One region of the Thermoanaerobacter sp. YS13 genome, then DNA from elsewhere that is predicted to be linked to it. Evidence: riboswitches for the same ligand, from Rfam matches in the RefSeq annotation. Region 1 holds a riboswitch; the other holds the start of a gene.
The links. Region 1 has a riboswitch for fluoride ahead of THYS13_RS05570 (DUF6062 family protein). Riboswitches for the same ligand answer to the same signal wherever they lie in the genome.

Region 1 (11,418 bases):
ATATGGTCCTCCATTTGTCAAAGCCAAGTTTATATCATAAACCATAAACCCTCTTTGTAAAGTCAAAAAAACACTTATAGTAAAAGAAGGCACCATTAATGGAAGTATCACATTTTTTAGTCTTTGATAAGTATTTGCTCCGTCTATACTTGCTGCTTCTAACAAATCTCTCGGTATATTCATAAAACCTGAAATATATATCACCATCATATAACCAGTATACTGCCAGACTGTCACAATCACCAAAGCCCAAAAAGCTTTGTCAGGATCTGACAACCAAGAGCCTGACAAAATTGGTATATTATATGATTTTCCTAAATATACTAAAATGTTTGAAAAAATAAATTGCCATATAAAACCTAACAATATTCCGCCTATCAAATTGGGAGTAAAAAACCCTGCTCTAAAGAAATTTTGGCCTTTTACGCCACTCGTTAACATATAAGCCAAGAAAAAAGCTATGACATTAATTAATATTACTGTGAAAAATACATATTTTAGTGTCAATAAAAAAGATGTCCAAAATACTTTATCTTTAAATACTTGTAAATAATTTGAAAAACCTACAAAAGCATGTGTAGCAGAAATACCATTCCAATCAGTAAAAGTTAAATATATTCCATATAAAAACGGTAGTATTATTACTGTGAGAAAAGCAAAGGTAGTAGGTCCTGCAAATATCAAGTACGTTTTGAGTTTAGCCAACAAAGTTTTTTCTTGTTCCACACTCATATCCTCCTTTACTTTTATATTGAATAACGGATAGACAATAACATTCTATCCGTTATTCAATCAAATCTTACGTATTATTGAACATTTTTCCAATAATTTTCTATTTCATCAATCAAGCCTTTTCTGTCAATTTTGCCTGCTAAATACTTTTGCATTGAAGCTCCTAACTTTGACCAGTGGTCTGGTGGCAATGTAGTCATAAACTCTAAAGTATTGCCACTCTTAACATACTGCAAAATAGATTTAGCAAGGGGATCTTGCGGTTGTAAAGTTATATTTTTAAATGCAGATATAATGTTAAGTTTGTTCACAAGCATGTCTTGACCTGTAGAGTTGTATACCAACCAATCTAAAAATTTCTTAGCTGCATCTTGCTGCTCAACACTATTTTGTGTTTTATCTATGCCGATAAATTTTGTTACACCTACAGGTATACCTGAATTACCATAGTCATCTTGGCTATTGCTGATTGGTACAGGTATAAAGCCGTATTGTCCATTTGCAGTATCAAATTCTTTTATCTGTGGCCATGCCCAATTTCCCATAAACCAAAATCCAACTTCACCTTTACCAATAAGCTCTGGTCCTCTATCATAAGTCGGAGATAATGGATCATTTTTATCTATGTTGTACTTTTTCATCATGTCAAAAGTATCCATTAAGCCATTAAACACTTTATTATTTGCTAAATCAACTTTTCCCGCTTTTAAGTCTGATAAAAATTGAGCTACTTGAGCAGGATCTTTAGATTGATCCGCATACGCTATTGAAAGGAAATGGGCGCCTAAAGACCAATCCATTGGAGAAATTTCTAGTGCTTTAGCACCTGTTGCTTCTACTTTTTTAAATGCTTCTTCTAAAGCATCTCTCGTCTTTATAGAACTCGGATCAAAGTTTCCACCATAAGCCTTGTCCAGTACAGCCTTGTTGTAAATAAGTCCATATCCTTCAACAGCAAACGGAAACGCTATAACCTTTCCATCCACTGTAGCTGCATTTAAAGCACCATCTATTGCATCTGAAACCCACTTTTCACTGCTTAAATCTAAGAATTTATCTTTGAATTTTGCTATATCACCTGGATCTAACATTGCCATTGTCGGTGCATTACCAGATGCATACATGGAGGTAACCTTTTCAAAAGGTGACTGACCGGCTGCTGCAGGAATGACTTCTACAGTAATATTCGGATTTTCTTTTGTAAAAGCTTTAGCTGCATCTTCTAATTGAGCCTGAATTTCCCCCTTAGAATTTAGCAAAGTAATTTTTACAGTCTTTGTTGCCGTAGCAGTACTATTACTTTCTCCATTATCGCTGCTTTTTGTACCACAGCCTGCCATGAGCGAAAAAACCAATGCAAACGTCAACATAATGGATAAAATTTTTCTCTTCATGACAATCCCCTTTCTTTAAATTTTTTAGATTTACTCTTATTATACTTGATTAATTTTTATATGTCAACCGTTTGACATAAATTTTTTGATAAAATGTCAACCGTTTATAATACGGTTGACATTTTTGAAACTTATTAATATTATAATAGATTGTATCTTGCTATTTTGTTAATTTGTTCAACTAATCATTCTACCTTTTCCTTTTGTGAAAATTCAAATCGTGACTTAAAAACATTAGAGCCAGATACATTAATAGATAAATTTAAAAACCCAGTTTCTTCCTCATCAATGTACGCATTTAAAATCTTATGTATAGGAATATAAATCCATATACCACCATATTTTACATCTTTTATAGACTTTGCATTTTCTTCTTGTAATATTATTAATTCTTTATTTGTAAATATAATCATATGAGAAGTGGATTTTATTCTTGTAAAAAATTTTAGGTATGGTACCTTTATCTCCTGTTGATATAAAAAATCTATTACCTTTTCTCCATTCAATACAGCTTTTTTTGCATAATTCATAAATTTATAGTTTACATCCCTTAAACAGTCAAAGATATGTAATTCCTCTTCTACCTCCCGTACATCTATATCACACAATGATATTCGTAATTCATCGATTATAGGCTTAAATATATTTTCAACAACAGTATTGTACTCAACAAGAGATGATTTTGTTTCACCATTTACATCTCCATTTATTTTTAACCACGAGTACAACAATATAGAACCGTTTTCAATATAATTGATATTTTGAATGGGATATGAAACAGCGTCAATATTACCTTTTATACTTTCAAGAAAAACGATGCTATTTTCATACAAAAGTATAAGTTTATCATTTGTTTTTTTTCTGCCCCAGCTATCAGCAGGAGCATATATAGCATTTAAAAACTGGCTTGAATCTTTAAAGTTCTCATCATAGTAAAATTTAAATATTTCTGGAATTTCACTGTAGTCTCTCACATTTCTTGCCCAGGAATCTACATCAGACGGCATTTCTCTCACCCCCCTTTTAATTTTTTTCAATTTTAAACAGTGTTATTAAAACAACTGCCATTATGGAACATAATGCTCCAAAGTAAAAGGGTGCAGCAGGAGATACTTTATCCCACAAATATCCAGCAATAAAACTTGCGGGAAGTGCGAGTAGTCCCATCGATGCATTATACAGCCCAAATGCAGTTCCTCTATTACTATCATCGACTATATGTGCAACAAGAGACTTTGCAACACCTTCCGTTGTTGAATAGTAAACCCCATATATCGTGTACAAAACCCAAATATGCCACGGCAATTTTGCTAATGCAAAACCGAGATATGTAACTGCATAAATAATCCAACCTAACCTTATTACATTAACTCTTCCTATTTTGTCAGACAATACTCCACTTGGTACTGATAATAAAGCATAAAACAGATTAAACATAGCTATAATTATCGGTATCGTTGAATCTTTTACACCAACACTGCGTGCTCTTAAAATCAAAAATGCATCACTACTGTTGCCAAGCGTAAATATCAGCATTACAATGAAAAACAGCAGAAATTTTCCCTTAAAAACAGACAAATCTAATTTGAAAGATGAACTTACTCTTTCACCCTTTTGCTCCACTACAAATAAACCTATGAGGATTATTGTGATAAAAGCTACAAGCCCAGCAATCAAAAATATTAATCTGTACTTTATAGAATCTATATATTTGGCAAACAAGAGCATTAAACCGGCAGTAATCAATGGTCCAAGGAAGGAACCTAATGTATCAAGCATTCTTTGAAATCCAAACGAAAAACCCATATTTTTCATTTTAGAAGATTTTGCAACAAGTGCATCTCTCGGCGCATCTTTTGTACCTTTTCCAATACCATCAACCAGTCTCAACCAAAAAACCATTGCAGCACCATTCGTCAATGGCAGTAATACTCTTCCAACAGCGGAAAATAAATATCCAATAAACACAATCGATTTTCTTTTACCAATCTTATCTGAAATTATTCCGGATATTATTCTCATAAGGCTTACAACTGTAGTGACACTTCCCTCTATTAAACCTACCATTTCTTTACTCAGTCCCAGAATCTGCGTATAAAAAGTAGGTAAAATAGGTACAATCATATCCTGACTTAATCCACCAAAAAATGCAACCCACCCCAAGACTTTAATGTTATTATTCTCATTGTTTTTTATTTCTTTATTTTCCAATTGACTCACCCTCCTTATTTGCCACTCTTGTTTTAATCTTCTCCAAAGAATTTTCAATGATATTTTTTGTTAAAACTGAGAATTTATCTTTGTTTTCTAAAAGAAACCTGTGAGACTCTTCTCCACCAATCTCTCCAAGAGCCCAAACAATAATCTGTTCAATATATGGGTCCTTTTTACCCCCATTATTGCGTAAATGTTCTATCAATACTTTTTCTGCTTTTTTTATTTTAAGTTCTCCAATTATTTTTGCTGCCATATAAGCTACATTATAATCCGGATGATTTATGGCTTTTATAAGTTTTTCACTGTAATCATCATCTGATATATTTTTAAAATCATATCCGCAATTTGAGCACTTTTCTTCTCCAATTTCAGCTATTTTAAAACACATAGGACATATATATCTCATTATTCATCAACCCTTATACCTAAAGTTTTTTTAAGATATCTATTTTCAGACTCATAACCTTTTAATCTTATTTCAAGTGTTTGGTTGTCACGCATCAACTGGAAATTTTTAAATTTCATTGCAGAGTATTTAGACGCCATAGAAATAAGCTGTTTTCTTAAGTCATCTTCATTAGGATTATCCCTTTCTATTTGATATGCTTTAATCCCCATTTCAAAAATAGCTCTATATGCGTCTTCTTCTGTAAAACCATCTTTTTCAAAGTCAGCAACTAACTCTTTGATTTCTTCAAAGCTTTCATCAGTAATTTCAAAAGAAATCCTAATCATAATAACCACCCTTCAATAATTTCAATGCTCTTTCAATTGAATCCTTAGAGTCATACCACGGTTCATCCTGAAATCTATAATCAAATTTTGTTATAAACCATTCGAGGTCATTAATATTTTTTTCAATTGCAGCTTCATTTATTTTAAATATTTTCTCAATTTGTGGTGTAACATCCTTTGCAGTTTCCATAAGCATATTTAAGTGGTGGAAACATAATCTAGACACGCCTTCAATGTGCCTTTCAACAAAATCTTTATCAGCATGTAAGATATCTATCAATATATGCATCTGGTATTTATCTCTTTCACTTAAATAATCACAAATAAGGCATTTGTTTTTTGTTTCTTTCCCTCTTTTTTTCTTTAAAGACTTACGTTTGTCTGTAATCTGCTGCAATTTATAACTGATATTTGCTTTTAATGCAATTGCCAAACCTAATTTATCATATGAGTTATTCAATAATTCCAAATGATAATGGCAAAAACTTGTCTCTCTTATTTTGAAATACATTTCAGGGTCTTTTAAAACCTCATCTTCAAACAAATGCTCACAATAGGCTTTTTCTTCGTCTTTTATAATCTTACATATTGGACAACCTCCCTTATATTTTTCAAAAACCTCATACAATGGAATAAATTCTAACTTCATGCAGATTCTCATCCTCTCTTTTTTGTCAAATAAACAAAAATGACTTCTACGAAAGTGCGTAGAAGCCATTAGCCTTCACGGCAATAAGGTGAGCTTCATCACCCTTATTTAATTTTTCTCTATAATATATTATACATTTTTTAAACAAAAACACAAGTGAAAAGGCTATATATTAAAAACTGTTTTTCGGTTTGGATTTATAATTTTTGCTTAACATTTAATAAATCTTAATTATTTTTATCTTTTTATCTAATTATACCACAAAAATATCTATGGTATAATTAGATTGGATAAACAAAATCTTTATAAAAAGGGGTTAGGATAAAATTGACATCATATGTAAAAAAGCGAACATTTACCATATTTATCTTTCTTTCTATCATGTTTTTCGCCCTTATCGTAAGGCTTATATGGATACAGGGTATAAACTCTGAAAAACTTGCCATGGCAGTCGAAAGGCAAAGTACTGCTGATATCATATTAAAGCCTCAACGGGGCAATATTTATGATGTAAACGGGAATATCCTTGCCTGTAATGTTCCAGCAGGAGATGTATTTGCGGCTCCTAAATTTATAAAAAATCCACAAAAAGTTTCAGAAGAACTCTATAAATATTTAAATATGGACAAGGACTCACTTTATAAAATTCTTTCAAATAAAAACTCGGAATGGGCTGTACTTGGTAGGTCCATTTCTCTAGAAGATATAAACAAAATAAAAAGTCTTAACATACCAGGGATATATGTAGAAGATACTTTTATGAGAAACTATCCCAACGGTAAAATGCTATCACAAGTATTGGGTTTTGTAGGAATTGATGGGAACGGTTTGTATGGTCTTGAATATTCTTTAGATAAATACTTAAGTGGTATCCCTGGTCGTGAAATCTCTCTTGTTGATGCAGAAGGTAGAAAAATAGGAGTCCCAAGCAAGCTTTACAAACCTACAAATGGTGATAATATTGTCCTTACAATTGATTCTGTAATACAAAGTTATACAGAAAAAGCTATAAAAAATGCTTATGAGAAATATAAACCAGAAAATGGTATAACAGCAATAGTCATGAATCCCAAAACAGGTGAAATCCTAGCAATGGCAAATATACCTGATTTTGATCCTAATAACCCTCAAAAAATATCCTCACAAGACTATTGGTCAAACCCGGCAGTCTCTAGCATTTATGAGCCTGGTTCCGTCTTTAAAGTAATTACTGCTTCTGCTGCTTTAGAATCAGCGGTAGTTACACCTGATGAGCAATTTGACGACCCCGGTTATTATATTGTATCAGGACGTAGAATTAATAGCTGGACAAAATTAGGTAAGATAAACTTCGAAGAAGCTATAGAAAAATCTAGTGACACGGTTTTTATGCAGGTAGTAGAACGATTAGGTGTCGATGCCTTTTATAAATACATACAAGCTTTTGGTTTCGGCACTCCAACAGGAATTGAGCTTCCTGGAGAAGCCAGTGGAATGATTTTGCCAAAGTCAAAGATATATCCTGTCGACCTCGCTACTATGTCCTTTGGACAAGGAATCGCTGTAACTCCAATCCAAATGATTACGGCTTTTTCTGCCGTTATAAATGGTGGAAACCTTATGGTCCCACATATTGTAAAATACATCGAAAACGGCGATAAAATAATTAAAGAATATAAGCCTCAAATAGTTAGACAAGTTATCTCTAAAAAAACTTCCGATACAATGAAGTATATACTTGAAAAAACAGTAACAGAGGGTACTGGTCAAGCGGCACAAGTACCTGGATATACAGTAGGTGGAAAAACAGGTACAACAGAAAATTATGCTCCAGGAAAATACGTAGCATCATTTGCTGGATTTGCACCAGTTGAAAACCCAAAAATTGCAGTATTAGTTCTTGTTAAAAATCCAACACAAAATGGACATATGGGAGGAGAAGTAGCCGCGCCAATAGCACAAGAAATATTAAGAGATACTCTTAGGTATTATGACACAGTAAAAAAGTAAAAAAAATAATAATACCTGTTATTTTTAGTGTACAAATTGACTTACACTGTTTTTTATTTCCTCTGTTATATCAAAGGCATTTTTGTTATTCTCTATTCCTGCTTTTATTTTTGTAATCACTGTGTTGTTTATTTTTCTCCATCCGCCAAATTGTGGAATAATATTTGTATAATTAGTAGCTAATTCAATTCTTTTCATTTTGTCATCTTCAGTAACTTTATCTTTTTTAACTGGTACATAACCTAATTCAATAACCTTTTGTTGGTCTTCTGTAAGAAACTTTATAAATTTATACTCCATCTTAAGCTTTTTTTCATCTTTTTCCTTCTTTATACCATAGGCATATATTTTAGGTGATAATGTCAATGGTATGCCACTTTCACCTTCAGGGTACATAGCTACATCAAACTCAAACAGCTTTCCTTTTGATTGTAAATTTTTAAGCTGTGCTATTTTATAGCTTTCTTCTATTAATACAGCAGTGTTTTTAGTAGTAATAAAGTCTTGCCATAATTTTTCTCTGTCTTCCTCAAGTGAAAGAGGATTTACCACCTTGTATTTATTGAATAAATCCAAAACTTTTTGCACCCCTGAAACTGCTTGAGGGCCAAAAAAAGAATACTTTTCTTTGTCAAAAGTCCTCGCACCATCTAAAAGTAAAAACCCCCATAAATTATAGCTATCAGGCGCGAGAGAAAGACCTAATCCATAAAAATATTTTTTATCCTTTTTTCCTTCAGTGTAAGTGAGTTTTGTCATACTATCAACAAATTCTTCGTAATTCCATTCCCCATTTTCAGGCAATTGAATTTCTTTTTCGGCAAACATATCAACATTTAAAAAAAGAACATTAGTATACATTCCTAAAGGCATTCCATAAATATTGCCTTTATAACTTATAGCATCAATAACGCCTTCCTTGTATTGTTTCTTAAACTCTTCATTTACATATTTATTGATAGGACTTAAATAATCCTTTGAAATAAAATAAAAATCTGCCCCAACAGGTAAAATATCTGGCAAAGAGCCATCTTTAGAAGAGTTAATCAGTTTTTCATATCCGTCTTTGTATGAAAGAGGCTCAAAATCTATTACCACACCCGGGTATTTGTACTGAAATAATTCTATTTTCTTTTTTATAAATTCAAGTCCTCCCGGGTCTTTAATTGAAGGATGAGGAAAATCCCAAAAAGTTATTATCCCCTTAAACTCCTCTTCTACCTGATTTTTTTCTTGTATTTGTTCTTTTTCATAAAGATTCATATAGTAAGGCCAATATATAAGAAAAAATATCACTAACAAATATAACAAAATAGTAAAAGGCTTTCTCACATTAACCACCTCTTACTATCTATATTCTCAAAATTACTCTTAAATAACTTAAAAAGCAGGATAGATTTCCTAATTCTACCCTGCTTTTTTATCAATTTATATTTTAAGTCCTGCTTTTCTCCAATCCTCTTTGAATCTTTCTATTCCCGCATCTGTAAGCGGATGTTTTACCATCTGCATGAGCACTTTATATGGTACTGTCGCTATATGTGCCCCTAGTTTTGCTGCCTGTAAAACATGTATAGGATGTCTTACACTTGCAGTTATTATTTCTGTATCTATGTCGTAATTATTGAATATCGTAACAATATCCTCAATAATCTGCATCCCATCTGTATTTATATCATCAAGCCTTCCTACAAAAGGACTTACATATGTCGCACCTGCACGAGCTGCAAGTAATGCTTGATTTGCTGTAAATATTAACGTCACATTTGTTTTAATCCCTTCTTTTGAAAGAACATTTACTGCTTTTAGGCCTTCAGCTGTCATAGGAATTTTTATTACTATATTTTTATGTATCTTTGCCAATTCCCTTGCTTCCTTAATCATACCCTCATGGTCATCGCTTATAACTTCTGCACTTATAGGACCATCTACAATTTGAGTAATTTCTTTTACTACCTCAATAAAATCTCTTCCTTCTTTAGCAATAAGAGATGGGTTTGTAGTAACACCTGCTATTACACCTAATGCATTAGCTTCTCTTATTTCGTCAACATTTGCAGTGTCAAGAAAAAATTTCATCACTTCATCCCTCCGTTATCAATTTATTTACCTTTATTATATATCTAACTTTAAAAAATTAAAAGCCATGCTTTATAGTTATGCAATTTTATTTTATTTGTAAAACAAGCTTCAAAAACTCAAACAGTATTCTTAGATAATTCATACCTTAAATGGTCTATAAATTGCTTTGCACTTCTTGGAGACCTTCCATTATGCCATATAGCCCATTTCAATGCTTTTTCTTTTAAAAAATTCCATTCTATTTCTATGTTGTGCTTTTGAGCTAATCCTTTAACAATTTTTAAATACTCTTCTTGGCTGGGTGAAACAAATGTAACAGTTATTCCAAATCTATCACTTAAAGAAAGTTTCTCTTCTCTCGCATCTGTATTGTGAAGTTCGTTGTCCTCTATATTCTCTGTGACAATATGCCTTCTATTTGACGTCGCATAAATTACCACGTTTGAAGGTAAAACCTCTACTCCACCTTCTAATATCGACTTAAGTTCTTTATACTCCACTTCACTTTCATCAAAAGATAAATCGTCAAAAAACAATATAAATTTCATTCCTCTGTCTTTAATTATATCAATTATGTATGACAAATCACCTACATCATTTTTGCTAATTTCAATAAGCCTCAAGCCTTCTTTGTAAAATTCATTGAGCAAAGCCTTAACAGTAGAAGACTTTCCAGTACCTTTATCGCCGTATAAAAGCACATTATTTGCAGGAAAACCTTTTAAGAGAGCTTTTGTATTTTCTATAACTATTTTGTGTTCTTCTTCATATCCTATCAAATCCTCAAAGGTTATAGGGTCAACATTTTCTATTCCTTTTAATTGTCCTGACCCATTTTCTGTAACCCAGCGAAAAGCTTTATACTTTCCAAAAATGCCACATCCGTTTGAATGGTAATAATCAGACAGATATTCAGCAAATTTATCTTCTCTCAGTTCCCATAAATCCTCTAATGTGTGACTAGTGTTGAGAATTTCCGTGAAACTAATCTTTGACTTGAAAAAGCTCCCATCAATATACCTCTCAAAGTCAGGCAATTCCGTATTTAATGAATTATTTACGCTTTCCGCTATGTTTATAGAGCAAAATTCCTTTAAAATCCCTATTTCTTTTTCGACAACCTTAATCATTAAATTGCTTACGGCATCAAAACCATATTTTTCTGAAATACGGCTAAAGGGGTTTTCATCGTAAGCAATTTCTTCTGCTAAAAAAGTAGGCCAAATGTTTTTATAAATTCTCCTTTTAAAAGCATATCCAGTAATATCTTTGTAAAAACTGCTATATTCAGCATAAATAAACTCAATAGAAGGTTTTTCTTTCGAAAGCTCTTGTAAAATTTTAATTGCTTTTCTTACCAGACCATGATTAATGATATTTCTATAAATCACTATTTCATTTAACCTATTTAAAATATTTCTTAATTTTTCTTTACTTTCCAATTATATCATCTCCTATACCGTACTTTGAAAAATTTCTACTTTATCCCTTTATTATTTTATTAAATTATATCATAAAAAGATATTTTCTAAAATTTATGTTGTCATACCCCCATCATTACATATGGAGTAAAAGGTTAAAGAATATTTTATTAAGCACCCACTCACACCCGTAAATAGC
Region 2 (11,418 bases), on a different contig from region 1:
TTGAAGCCTCCCTTTTGAAGGCCGTAAGGTCATTAGAGATAAAAGCTTACGGCCTTCGATTAAACAATATAAAAGGCATGAAAACAGAAGAAATACTAAAGAGCATATCAGTGCCTAATGACATGAGACTATTTTATATAGCAGAAGCTCTTCGCCGCGATATAGACATTGATTATATTAATGACGTTACAAAAATAGACAAATGGTTTTTGAACAAGCTTTTAAATATTATAAATATGGAGAGGGAAATAGAGGAAAATGAGTTAAGGGAAGAGATTCTTAAAAAAGCAAAGAGAATGGGATTTTCAGACAGAGAAATTGCAACAATAAAGGGAATTAAAGAAGAAGTTGTGAGAGCATTAAGAAAAGAATATAGCATATATCCTTCTTATAAAATGGTAGATACTTGTGCAGCGGAATTTGAATCAGTTACACAATATATATATTCAACTTATGGCGAAGAAGACGAAGTTGAGATCCATGACATACCAAAAGTAATTGTAATAGGTTCTGGTCCTATAAGAATTGGTCAGGGAATTGAGTTTGATTACTGTTCTGTTAAAGCCTTGTGGGCTTTAAGAGAAGCTGGAATTAAATCTATCATAATAAACAACAACCCTGAAACTGTCAGCACAGACTTTGACACGGGAGACAGGTTGTACTTTGAGCCTATTACATTGGAGGATGTTTTAAACATATATGAAAAAGAAAAACCACTTGGTGTAATGGTAATGTTTGGCGGCCAGACAGCAATTAATCTTACAGAAGAGTTAGTTAAAAATGCAGTGAAAATAATAGGTACATCTCATGAAAGCATTGATATAAGTGAAGATAGAGAAAAATTCTCAAAACTTTTAAAAGTGCTAAACATTAATCAACCTAAAGGTGAATATGCATTAACAGTAGGAGATGCAAAAGATATAGCCTTAAAACTTGGTTTTCCACTTCTTGTAAGGCCATCCTATGTTATAGGCGGTCAGTCCATGGAAAAAGTTAACACACTTCAAGAGATAATCGACTATGTTTCAAATGCAACCCAAGTATCTCCCGGCAAACCTGTTTTGATAGATAAATATATAGATGGAAGAGAAGTAGAAGTTGATGCAGTTTCAGATGGCGAGTGTGTATTAATACCCGGAATAATGGAACACATAGAAAGAGCTGGAGTGCATTCAGGAGATAGTTTTTCAATATATCCTGCAAGAAGTTTGTCTGAACGGGAGATAAACACTATTATCGAATACACAGAAAAGATTTCAAAAGCTTTAAGTGTAAAGGGACTTATAAATATTCAATTTGCAGTAAAAGAAGGTACTGTATATGTGTTAGAAGTAAATCCTAGAGCTTCGCGTACGGTACCTATTATGAGCAAAGCAACAGGTGTACCTATGGTGAAACTGGCGGTAGAAGTGGCTTTAGGCAAAAAGCTAAAAGAGTTAGGTTATAAAGGCGGTTTATGGCCGCAGACCCCATATACGGTTGTAAAAGCTCCTGTATTTTCCATGGAAAAATTGACAGATGTTGAAGTTTCATTAAGTCCTGAAATGAAATCAACAGGAGAAATAATGGGTATAGATTTAACTTATGAAGGAGCACTTTACAAAGCTTTAGAAGGAGCAGGCCTTAAAATACCTAAAAAAGGGAAAATACTTCTTTCAATAGCGGAAAGAGATTTTCAAGAAGCGGTATCTTTAGTAGAAAAATTGCAGGGCTTAGGGTATGAAATATATGCCACATACAGGACGGGGAAGTATTTGAGTTTGATTGGTATTCATGTAAATATTATGTCTCTTGATCATGCAATAAAATTGCTGAAGGATGGATATTTTGACGCTGTAGTAAATACACCGACAAAAGGCAAAAAACCTGATAATACGGGATTTAAGTTAAGAAGAACAGCAGTAGAATACAGAATTCCTCTTTTTACATCTATAGATACTATAAAAGCGGCATTAAATGCTGTGTCAAAGGTAAATATGAATGGCTTGTCCATTTTATCTGTAAATGAATATCAAGAAATACAAAAGGATAATGTCAAAAATTTAGTTTTATAAGGAGTGTTTAAAAATGTTAAAAGGCGAAAAAGTGGTACTTGCTTATTCAGGAGGACTTGATACATCAGTAATTATACCATGGCTTAAAGAAAACTATGAATGTGAGATAATAGCGGCTTGTATTGATGTAGGACAGGGAGAAGAAATTAAATATATAAAAGACAAGGCTTTAGCGAGTGGTGCCAGCAAAGTATATATTGAAGACGTAAAAGAAGAATTTGTAAAAGATTATATATTTCCTACTTTAAAGGCTGGTGCTGTTTATGAAGGGAAATACCTTTTAGGCACTTCTATGGCGAGGCCTTTAATTGCCAAAAAACTTGTGGAAATTGCTCACAAAGAGGGTGCAAAGGCAATAGCTCATGGTGCAACAGGAAAAGGCAATGACCAGGTGAGATTTGAGGTATCAATACATGCTCTTGACCCTTCAATAAAAATCATAGCCCCGTGGAGGATATGGGATTTAAAATCAAGGGAAGATGAAATAGACTATGCAAAAAAGAAGGGGATACCGATCCCTGTTACTAAAGAAAAAATATATAGTGTAGACAATAACTTGTGGCATGTAAGCCATGAAGGAGGAGACCTTGAAGACCCATGGAATGAGCCTAAAAGTGACCTTTACGATATAATCACTCCACCTGATAAAGCCCCAGATAAGCCAGAATATGTGCTTATAGAATTTGAAAAGGGCATACCTGTGAAAGTAAACGGCAAAGCCTTAGAACCTGTCAAATTAATAGAAGAATTAAACGTAATTGCAGGAAAAAACGGCGTAGGGATAGCCGATCTTGTGGAAAATAGACTTGTAGGAATGAAGTCTCGCGGTGTTTATGAAACTCCTGCAGGGACATTGCTTTACACTGCTCATAAAGAACTTGAATATCTTGTGCTTGATAAGGAAACAATGAGGTTTAAGGATTTGGTTTCACAGAAATATGCAGACCTTGTTTACAACGGTTTGTGGTTTTCACCACTTAAAGTCGCGCTAGACGCTTTTGTAGAGGAAACGCAAAAAAATGTAACAGGTGTTGTAAGACTAAAGCTTTATAAAGGAAATGTCATAAACGCAGGAGTAAAATCTCCTTATTCTCTTTACAATGAAGAATTTGTGACTTTTGGTAAAGATGAAGTTTACAACCAAAAAGACGCAGAGGGATTTATAAACCTCTTTGGGCTTTCTTTAAAAATTAAGGCGTTGATGGAAATGGGAAGGAAGGATATGGATGAAGCTGTGGGGAGGTAGGTTTAAAAGCGAGACGGACAAACTACTGGAGGAGTTTAATTCCTCCATTTCTTTTGATATTAGGCTTTTAAAGCATGACATATTAGGATCAATTGCCCATGCAAAAGGACTTTATAAAGCTGGAGTGCTGACAGAAGATGAACTCAATTTAATAGAAAAAGGGTTAAAGGAAATTCTTGATGAAACCAATGTTGGAGAGATACAAAATGATGAAGATGTTCATTCTTATGTTGAAAGGCTTTTAACTGAGAAAATAGGCGATACAGGGCGCAAACTTCACACAGGAAGAAGCAGAAATGACCAAGTTGCGACAGATGAAAGGCTTTATTTAAGAGATGAGATAGACAAAATAAAAGAGGATTTAATAAAACTTATAGATACCTTAAATGAAATGGCTGGAACTTATAAAGAAGCGATTATGCCGGGATATACGCATCTGCAAAGGGCACAGCCTGTGACTTTTGGACATCATCTTCTTGCCTATGTTGAAATGTTTAAAAGAGATTTATCAAGGCTTGAGGATATGGTGAAAAGAGTCAACGTAATGCCTTTGGGCTCTGGTGCACTTGCGGGTACCACCTTCGATATCGATAGAAAATACGTGGCATCTCTTTTAGGGTTCGATGATATAACTTTAAACAGCATGGATGGTGTAAGCGATAGAGACTTTGTAATAGAATTTTTAAGCTTTGCCTCTATAACAATGATGCATTTAAGTAGGTTCTCAGAAGAATTAATTTTGTGGTCGACCAAAGAATTTGATTTTATTGAGATGGATGATAGATTTTCAACAGGAAGCAGTATGATGCCACAAAAGAAAAATCCCGATGCAGCAGAACTTATAAGGGGCAAAACCGGCAGGGTTTACGGCGATTTGATTACAATACTTACTGTGATGAAAGGACTTCCTCTTGCATATAACAAAGACATGCAGGAGGATAAAGAGGCTTTGTTTGACGGAATAGACACTTTAAAAATGTCTTTGAAAGTATTTACTGAGATGATAAAGACAATTAAAGTAAAGACTGACAACATGGAAAAGGCCGCAAAATATGGTTACATGAATGCTACAGATTTTGCAGACTATCTTGTAGAAAAAGGTATTCCCTTCAGAATTGCTCATGAAATTGCAGGCAAAGTAGTTTTATATGCAATAGAACGAAATTTAGCAATTGAAGATTTATCACTTGAAGAACTTAAAAAATTCAGCGATGTGATAGATAAAGATGTATATGAGGCGATAGATCTTAAAAACACATTAAAAAAGAAAAAGACAATAGGTTCACCGAATATATTGTAAAAAGCCTATGCGGAAGACTTGTGCATAGGCTTTTTACTGTATATTCAATAAAGTTTGATTTTCTATTCATATTTTTTTACACTGATTTTGGAACTAAGAATCTCAATATATATGGATCTGACAGTATTTTACCTGAAGAATATGTAGAGGAAGTGTTGTATAATGGAGTTAGGTACACTATTCATCATATAAAGAATAGTAAAGAAATTAGTTCAATATCAACTGTTGTTAAAAAAGATAACGAGGAATATTATGTAGATATAATTAAAGGATTTGTGCAGGAAGTGGAGTTTGAAGGTAAAAAAGTAGAAGGTATGCGATACAACTGGTTCTCTAAAGACAAAAGCTTGAAGTTTGTTGAAAATATTAATACTGGGTTATTGGTTGATAGAATATTTTGGCAAAAATAAATAAGCACAAACTCTCCTTCTGGCTATTTCCCTTTGGTATTAATTTATGCGTTCCCCTCTTTATGCCAACAAGTAAGCAATTTTGGGACAAGCTAATATCCTTAATTTTTTGCCATCTAAACTTGAGCTTACACAGATGCTTTAATTTACGGCATACTGGCGGTGAGTTTTCTAAATGGCATATCCCTTCCTTTAATGTTTAAATTTGGACATGGTTTTTCTGGAATTATGTACATTATTTTGATTTTTGGATTTTCTTATGGCATATCTTATGTTATAAGACTTTGCTTGGCTTTCTTTACTTCTTGTATGATTTCCAATCTTACACCTCCTATTTTGCGATGAGATGAGTCATCCAGATGACCTTCTCACTTTATAGATGATTGTGGAAAGAGTTTGGTTTTCGGATAAGATTATATCTTGTTGGATAAGTGGTTGTTTTTAGAAGGATACAAGTATACCTATGTACTTTATACTAAGGATACTAGGGAAGGAACAATTTACTCTGTAACCATTTTGTAACCAAAACTTAATAATTTTTTAATAAATTTTAACATTTAAAAAGTTATAATGAAATAAAAGAGGAAGATAGTATTGAAAGGAGATGAAAAGCATTGAAAAAAGTTCTTATAGTTTTATGGTTATTAATCATTTCCATTGCATTTTCTTCTTGTGGCATAAAGGCAAATACCAAAGTAAATGATGAGATAGATATAGATATAAACAAAGTTGTTTCACTTAAAGAAAAACAATTTCCTGTTGGTTTTGACCCTTATAAAAAGAAGGTATTGCTTGCGATATGGTTGAAGCATCAGATAATATGGGAATGTGGGAGATGACTGGAGAATATACATTAAAGATTTAAATACCCAAGATGTGAAAATGATTGCAAAAAGTAAATTTGGTGAAGATGATGTTTTAAATAATCAGTTTAGTGTTGAACCACATTTATCCAACAACGGAAAGCTTGTATGGTCAACTTATGAATCAGATGGAGATAATAAGTCAAGTTCAATATTTTTATATGATTTAAAAGAGAACAAACAGAAAATAATACAAACTTTAAAAGGGAATGATAATTATCATTTTAGTGGTCCTCACATATATGGAAATTATATAGTTTGGGATGAGTCAAAAATATCTGGACAAGAAGATATTGGCGGAGTGTATTTGTATAGTATTGCAGAAAATAAAACTTTAAAATTATCTGATCAAGGTGCTTTTTCAAATATATGGGGAGACAATGTTGTGTGGGTAGAAAAAAATAAGAAAGCCATACTTTACAATATTAAAAGTAAAAAAAAGATAGAAATTCCAACATATAGTAGTGAAGTGTGGGCTGTCTCCTTAAATAAAGACTATGTTACATGGTATAGTAATAACAGCAGCATGAAAGTTTATAATATTTTGAAAAATAACACTCAACTTATAAATATTCCAATTATAAGCGGACCAACAATTTACTATGACATTCTAACCTGGGTACAAAGTGAAGATGGTAAAGCGATACCTCAATTTTTATTGCTTTATAGATGAGTTTATTTTTAATAATAAGGGGGAAGACGATGTGAGAGTGAGAAATTTAATATTTGTCATTTTGGTCATCTTTTTAATCTTCCCTTTAATTTATATCATTGTTGAGATAAAAGGACCTGATAGAACAGATAGCAAAGAGGCGAATTCACTAAATCCCGAACAACAGAGAAATATTCAAGAGGACCAGGAAAAACTCTTAAAGTTCTTGTATGATAATAAAAAGCGAATACTGGGAAATAAAAAGAAATTTCTAATGGACATAGAATCAGTTCTTCCTGTAATTGAGGAAAAAGATATAAATAACTCTACGATGGAAACTGATTTGGATACCGCAAAATCGGAAAGACATAAGCACTATCAAATAATTAAAAAAGTTTTGAGGGAAGCCGATTATTACCATCTGACTGGGAAAATCAGGGATAACACGGTATACTCTTATTTGAGCGATAGAGTAAAAAAGGCCCTTTATAGCGATTATAAAGAAGAAGAGTATACCTATTATTACAAAGTGGAACCTGCTAATCCCGATGAAACTGTTCTCAGAGATAGAAAAGGATACTTTTACTATGTGCATGTTTTTACAGATTCTTACGAGGTCAACCCGGCGGACCCCTATGGAGATATTAAAAAATTGGTAATGCTTGTAGAGAAAATAAAAGGTAAATGGGTGATTACAGAGCTTCTGTACAATAATTAACAGAGTACAAAGGGGAGAGTTCTTCTTGTTTGAAAAATCAAACTATAAGAACTCTCCCCGTGTCTATTTAAGATTTGTTTACCTCTGTGTCATATTCAATAAAATTTCTCTAATTTCTGTAGCTTTATCTTCATCTGCAAGGACTACTAGATAATCGCCGGCTAGAATTTTCGTATTTCCCTTTGGTATTAATTCATGCGTTCCCCTCTTTATGCCAACAAGTAAGCAATTTTGGGGCAAGCTAATATCCTTTAATTTTTTGCCGTCTAAACTTGAGCCTACACAGACAGGCATTTCGAAAATCGTCTTTCTTTTTTTATTGGCAGTTATAGATTTTTGTTCTTTCTTTATCGGCAGACGTTCTAACAAAGATTCATAAATCGGCATATTTGAGAACAAATCTGATGAAAGATATGCCGCTATAGAAACAGTGCTTAGGGCTAACAAATGACTAAATGAACCGGTCATTTCAGTTACAAGCAAACTACCTGTTATCGGTGCCCTAACTATAGCAGCAAAATATCCTGCCATAGCAAATACAATAAAATTTTTGATATAAATAGGGTTTATGTGCATTATGTTAATTATGACAGTTCCATATATGTTGCCAATCAGTGAACCTATTATAAGGAGGGGCATAAAAATACCTCCTGGTACACCTGAGCCATAGCTTACCATCGTAAATAAAAATTTAACAATTAATAGCAAAATTAGAAATTTTAAACTAAAACTATTATTGCTTAATGTATCGACAAGACCCTCACCGCCCCCAAGTGCCATAGGTACCCATAGTCCAACTGCAACGGATATAATAAGAGGTATTATTGGCTTCATATGTGATTTTATTTTTAACATGTTGTATATATCTTGAGTCTTTAAAAGGGTTTTATTAAATACGATTCCACATAATCCAACGATAATTCCAAGTAAAATAAGATAAAGATAATTATTAAGCGGCATTACTGCTAGATTTTTCAGATTAAAAATAGGTTTGATTCCTAATAGTTCACCAGCTACAAAAGTTGATGTAAGTGATGAAACCATACTAGATACAAGTACCAATGGTGAGAAATTTTTATGCAGTTCTTCAAGAGCAAAAATAACTCCTGCAAGTGGTGCATTAAAAGCTGCTGCAAGCCCTGCACTAGCTCCGCATGTAAGAAGGTATTTTTCTTCAACTCTAAATCTACCAAACAACCTACTTATTCCTTGCCCGATTGAAGAACCAATTTGCACACATGGACCTTCGCGTCCTAAAGAAAGTCCTGCACCTATCGCTAAAATAGTACCTATGAGCTTTAGCAATAAAACTCGTAACCAATTAACTTTTATATAACCGATAATCATGCCTTCAACTTGAGGTATACCGCTACCGCTTATCATAGGTTCTTTTTTCACTATTATACCCAATAGTAAGCCTATTAGAGAAAGGAAAATTATCCAGCCAATTAACGGGTAAGGATTTGTATGAAGAATTTTGTATACACTTATTACAAGAATATTTGTTTTTTCAAGAATATATCTTAAAATAGCAATAATCATTCCAACAAAAAAACCTGTTATAATGCCTTCAACTATAATACGCTTGCGAAATTCTTCCCAATGTATTAAAGTATTGAATGTTATACTTTTACCTTTATTCAATAAAATCCCTCCCAAAACATAAAATGAATGAATATTTATTTTTCTCATATTATCATTATACTACGAAATAATGATATCAAGTATTTTATATTGTTGAGTTTACATATAGAATAATAAGAAGTATTACAAAATCTGGATATAAAACAATATAAAAATCTTTTTATTTTAAACAAATAAACATAAACATTATGCTTTGTAGCAAATTTCCATATAATTCTTGCAGGCTTCATAAAAAAGTGATATAATATTTAAAAAGGGATGAAGCCCCCTTTTGGAAAATCCGAACTGCTGATAAACAGCTGATGGCTTCTACGGTAAAAACGTAGGGGTTGTCAGCTTTTTTATATTAGTGCATTTGCCTACAACTTTGAAAGAGAGGTGCTTTCTTATGCCTTTTCATAGCATATTATTTCAAAAAAACGAAGATGGGGTAAAAAAAGAAACATTTGAAGCACCTGATTTTTTTGTTGACTTAAATCTTGATCAAATTGTAGATGTCATAACAAGAGGCAAAGAAGAATATAATTTAAAACCGTTTTTTTACACTCATTTAAACGATATTGATACTATCAAGTATCGCCATGAAATAATGCAAGACCTTGAAAATGAAGTTTTGCTTGAGGATATAAAATCATTTGCGGAAAAAATGCAAGAAATGCGCAAACACCTTGCTCAAGCAGACAAACTTTACTACAAATACCAGAAAGACAGATGGCTTTTGGATGCTGTAGAAATCTACTGCGATGCAATTACTGATTTAGTAGAAGACTTGTCTTCTGTAGAGTTAAAATCTCGTGGTTTTTTAGCATTTCGTCAATATTTGATGGATTATATCAATTCTGACCGTTTTCAGCTGCTACTGAGTGAAACGAAAAAACTTAAAGCTGATTTGTCTACAGTGAAATATTGCTTGTTAATAAAAGGTAACCGTGTGACAGTTCGTAAATATGAATCTGAAATTGATTACAGTACAGAAGTAGAAAAAACGTTTGAAAAATTCAAACAGGAAGCAGCAAAGGATTATAAAATCAAATTTTCTGATTGGCCAGATATGAACCATGTCGAAGCAAAAATATTGGATTTAGTAGCTCAGTTATATCCTGATATATTTTCTAATCTTGATAATTATTGTATGAAAAATAGTGATTATTTAGATGAGACAATAGCTACTTTTGATAGGGAAGTACAATTTTATATTGCTTATTTGGAATATATGGCACTATTCAAGCGCACTGGACTAAAATTTTGTTATCCACAAATAAATGTAAGGAAGTTTATAATTACGAAGGATTTGATTTAGCTCTGGCTTATAAACTCATCAACGAAAATTCGGTCGTTGTTTGTAATGATTTTTATTTAAAAGGTAAAGAGCGTATATTTGTAATTACCGGTCCGAACCAGGGAGGCAAAACAACATTTGCACGCACTTTTGGACAATTGCATTATTTGGCCAGTATAGGCTGCCCTGTTCCCGGAAGGGAAGCTCAACTCTTTCTTTTTGATAAACTATTTACACATTTTGAAAAGGAAGAAAATATTAAAGATCTTCGTGGAAAACTGGAAGATGAATTGTTTAGAATTTACAATATTCTTGCCCAGGCCACATCAAACAGTATTATAATAATGAATGAAATTTTCACATCTACCACAGCAAAAGACGCATTATTTTTAAGTAAGAAGATAATGGGAAAAATAATACAATTAGATGTGCTGTGCGTTTGGGTAACATTTATAGATGAATTAGCATTCTTAAGCGAAAAGATTGTAAGTATGGTCAGTACGATAGTTCCTGAGAATCCGGCACTGCGCACATATAAAATTGTTAGAAGACCGCCTGATGGGCTTTCATACGCTATATCAATTGCTGAAAAATACAGGCTAACGTATAACTGCTTAAAGGAGAGGATGAAATTATGAAAGTTTTACTTATGTATAGAGATCATGATTTTGACCTGGAACAAAAATTGTCCGCGGACGAAGAAGCATTGATACAAGATTTGGAATTAAACACTTTGTTCAATGCTATGTCCCGTGGTGATAATTTTTTATTTGAAGTGGCAAAAAAATATGTTTTATCCAGTGTGTATAGTAATCTGGATACAATATTATATCGCCAAGATGTTTTGAAGGATTCTCTAAAAAATTCTTCTATTGTTAGGAATATCTATGATATAGCGGTAGAAGCAATTGAAAACGAGAAAAAGTATTATTTTAGCATTTTCACCAGGTACCCTGCAGCTATACTTCATAGTTCAATGGATGTATTGCATATGTTTATTGGAATGCTGAAAAAACTAAAGAGTATTGCTGACCAACATGCCGATAAATTCGAATCAGAGGGTTTTAAAAGGTTTTTTGCAATGCTCAAAAAAGAACTTAATGATGAATATTTTGAAAATGTCCAAAATCATTTAAAAGAACTGGAATTTCGCGATGGAATTTTGATCAGTGCTGAGTTGGGTAAAGGCAACAAAGGTGTCAATTATATTCTTCGCAAACGGGAGGATAAAAAACAAAGTCTAATAGACAGG

Region 2: linked by a shared signal. The riboswitch ahead of THYS13_RS14970 (DNA mismatch repair protein MutS) and the one ahead of THYS13_RS05570 (DUF6062 family protein) in region 1 are both predicted to bind fluoride.

Annotation. Positions count from the first base shown of each region.
Region 1 is NZ_JOOI01000001.1:1,074,807-1,086,224, forward strand. It holds gene THYS13_RS05540 (carbohydrate ABC transporter permease) at 1-732, opposite strand, end outside; gene THYS13_RS05545 (ABC transporter substrate-binding protein) at 807-2,126, opposite strand; gene THYS13_RS05550 (hypothetical protein) at 2,312-3,133, opposite strand; gene THYS13_RS05555 (MFS transporter) at 3,150-4,337, opposite strand; gene THYS13_RS05560 (HEAT repeat domain-containing protein) at 4,327-4,752, opposite strand; gene THYS13_RS05565 (hypothetical protein) at 4,749-5,078, opposite strand; gene THYS13_RS05570 (DUF6062 family protein) at 5,071-5,727, opposite strand; fluoride riboswitch at 5,780-5,839, opposite strand; gene THYS13_RS05575 (penicillin-binding protein 2) at 6,055-7,716, shown strand; gene THYS13_RS05580 (ABC transporter substrate-binding protein) at 7,741-9,048, opposite strand; gene fsa (fructose-6-phosphate aldolase) at 9,145-9,795, opposite strand; gene THYS13_RS05590 (ATP-binding protein) at 9,915-11,240, opposite strand.
Region 2 is NZ_JOOI01000002.1:725,491-736,908, forward strand. It holds gene carB (carbamoyl-phosphate synthase (glutamine-hydrolyzing) large subunit) at 1-2,054, shown strand, start outside; gene THYS13_RS11330 (argininosuccinate synthase) at 2,068-3,300, shown strand; gene argH (argininosuccinate lyase) at 3,281-4,600, shown strand; gene THYS13_RS11340 (hypothetical protein) at 4,621-5,010, shown strand; gene THYS13_RS11345 (hypothetical protein) at 5,625-5,849, shown strand; gene THYS13_RS11350 (hypothetical protein) at 5,839-6,546, shown strand; gene THYS13_RS11355 (hypothetical protein) at 6,578-7,243, shown strand; gene THYS13_RS11360 (ClC family H(+)/Cl(-) exchange transporter) at 7,322-8,887, opposite strand; fluoride riboswitch at 9,133-9,206, shown strand; partial or broken gene THYS13_RS14970 (DNA mismatch repair protein MutS) at 9,276-10,804, shown strand; gene THYS13_RS11370 (DNA mismatch repair protein MutS) at 10,801-11,418, shown strand, end outside.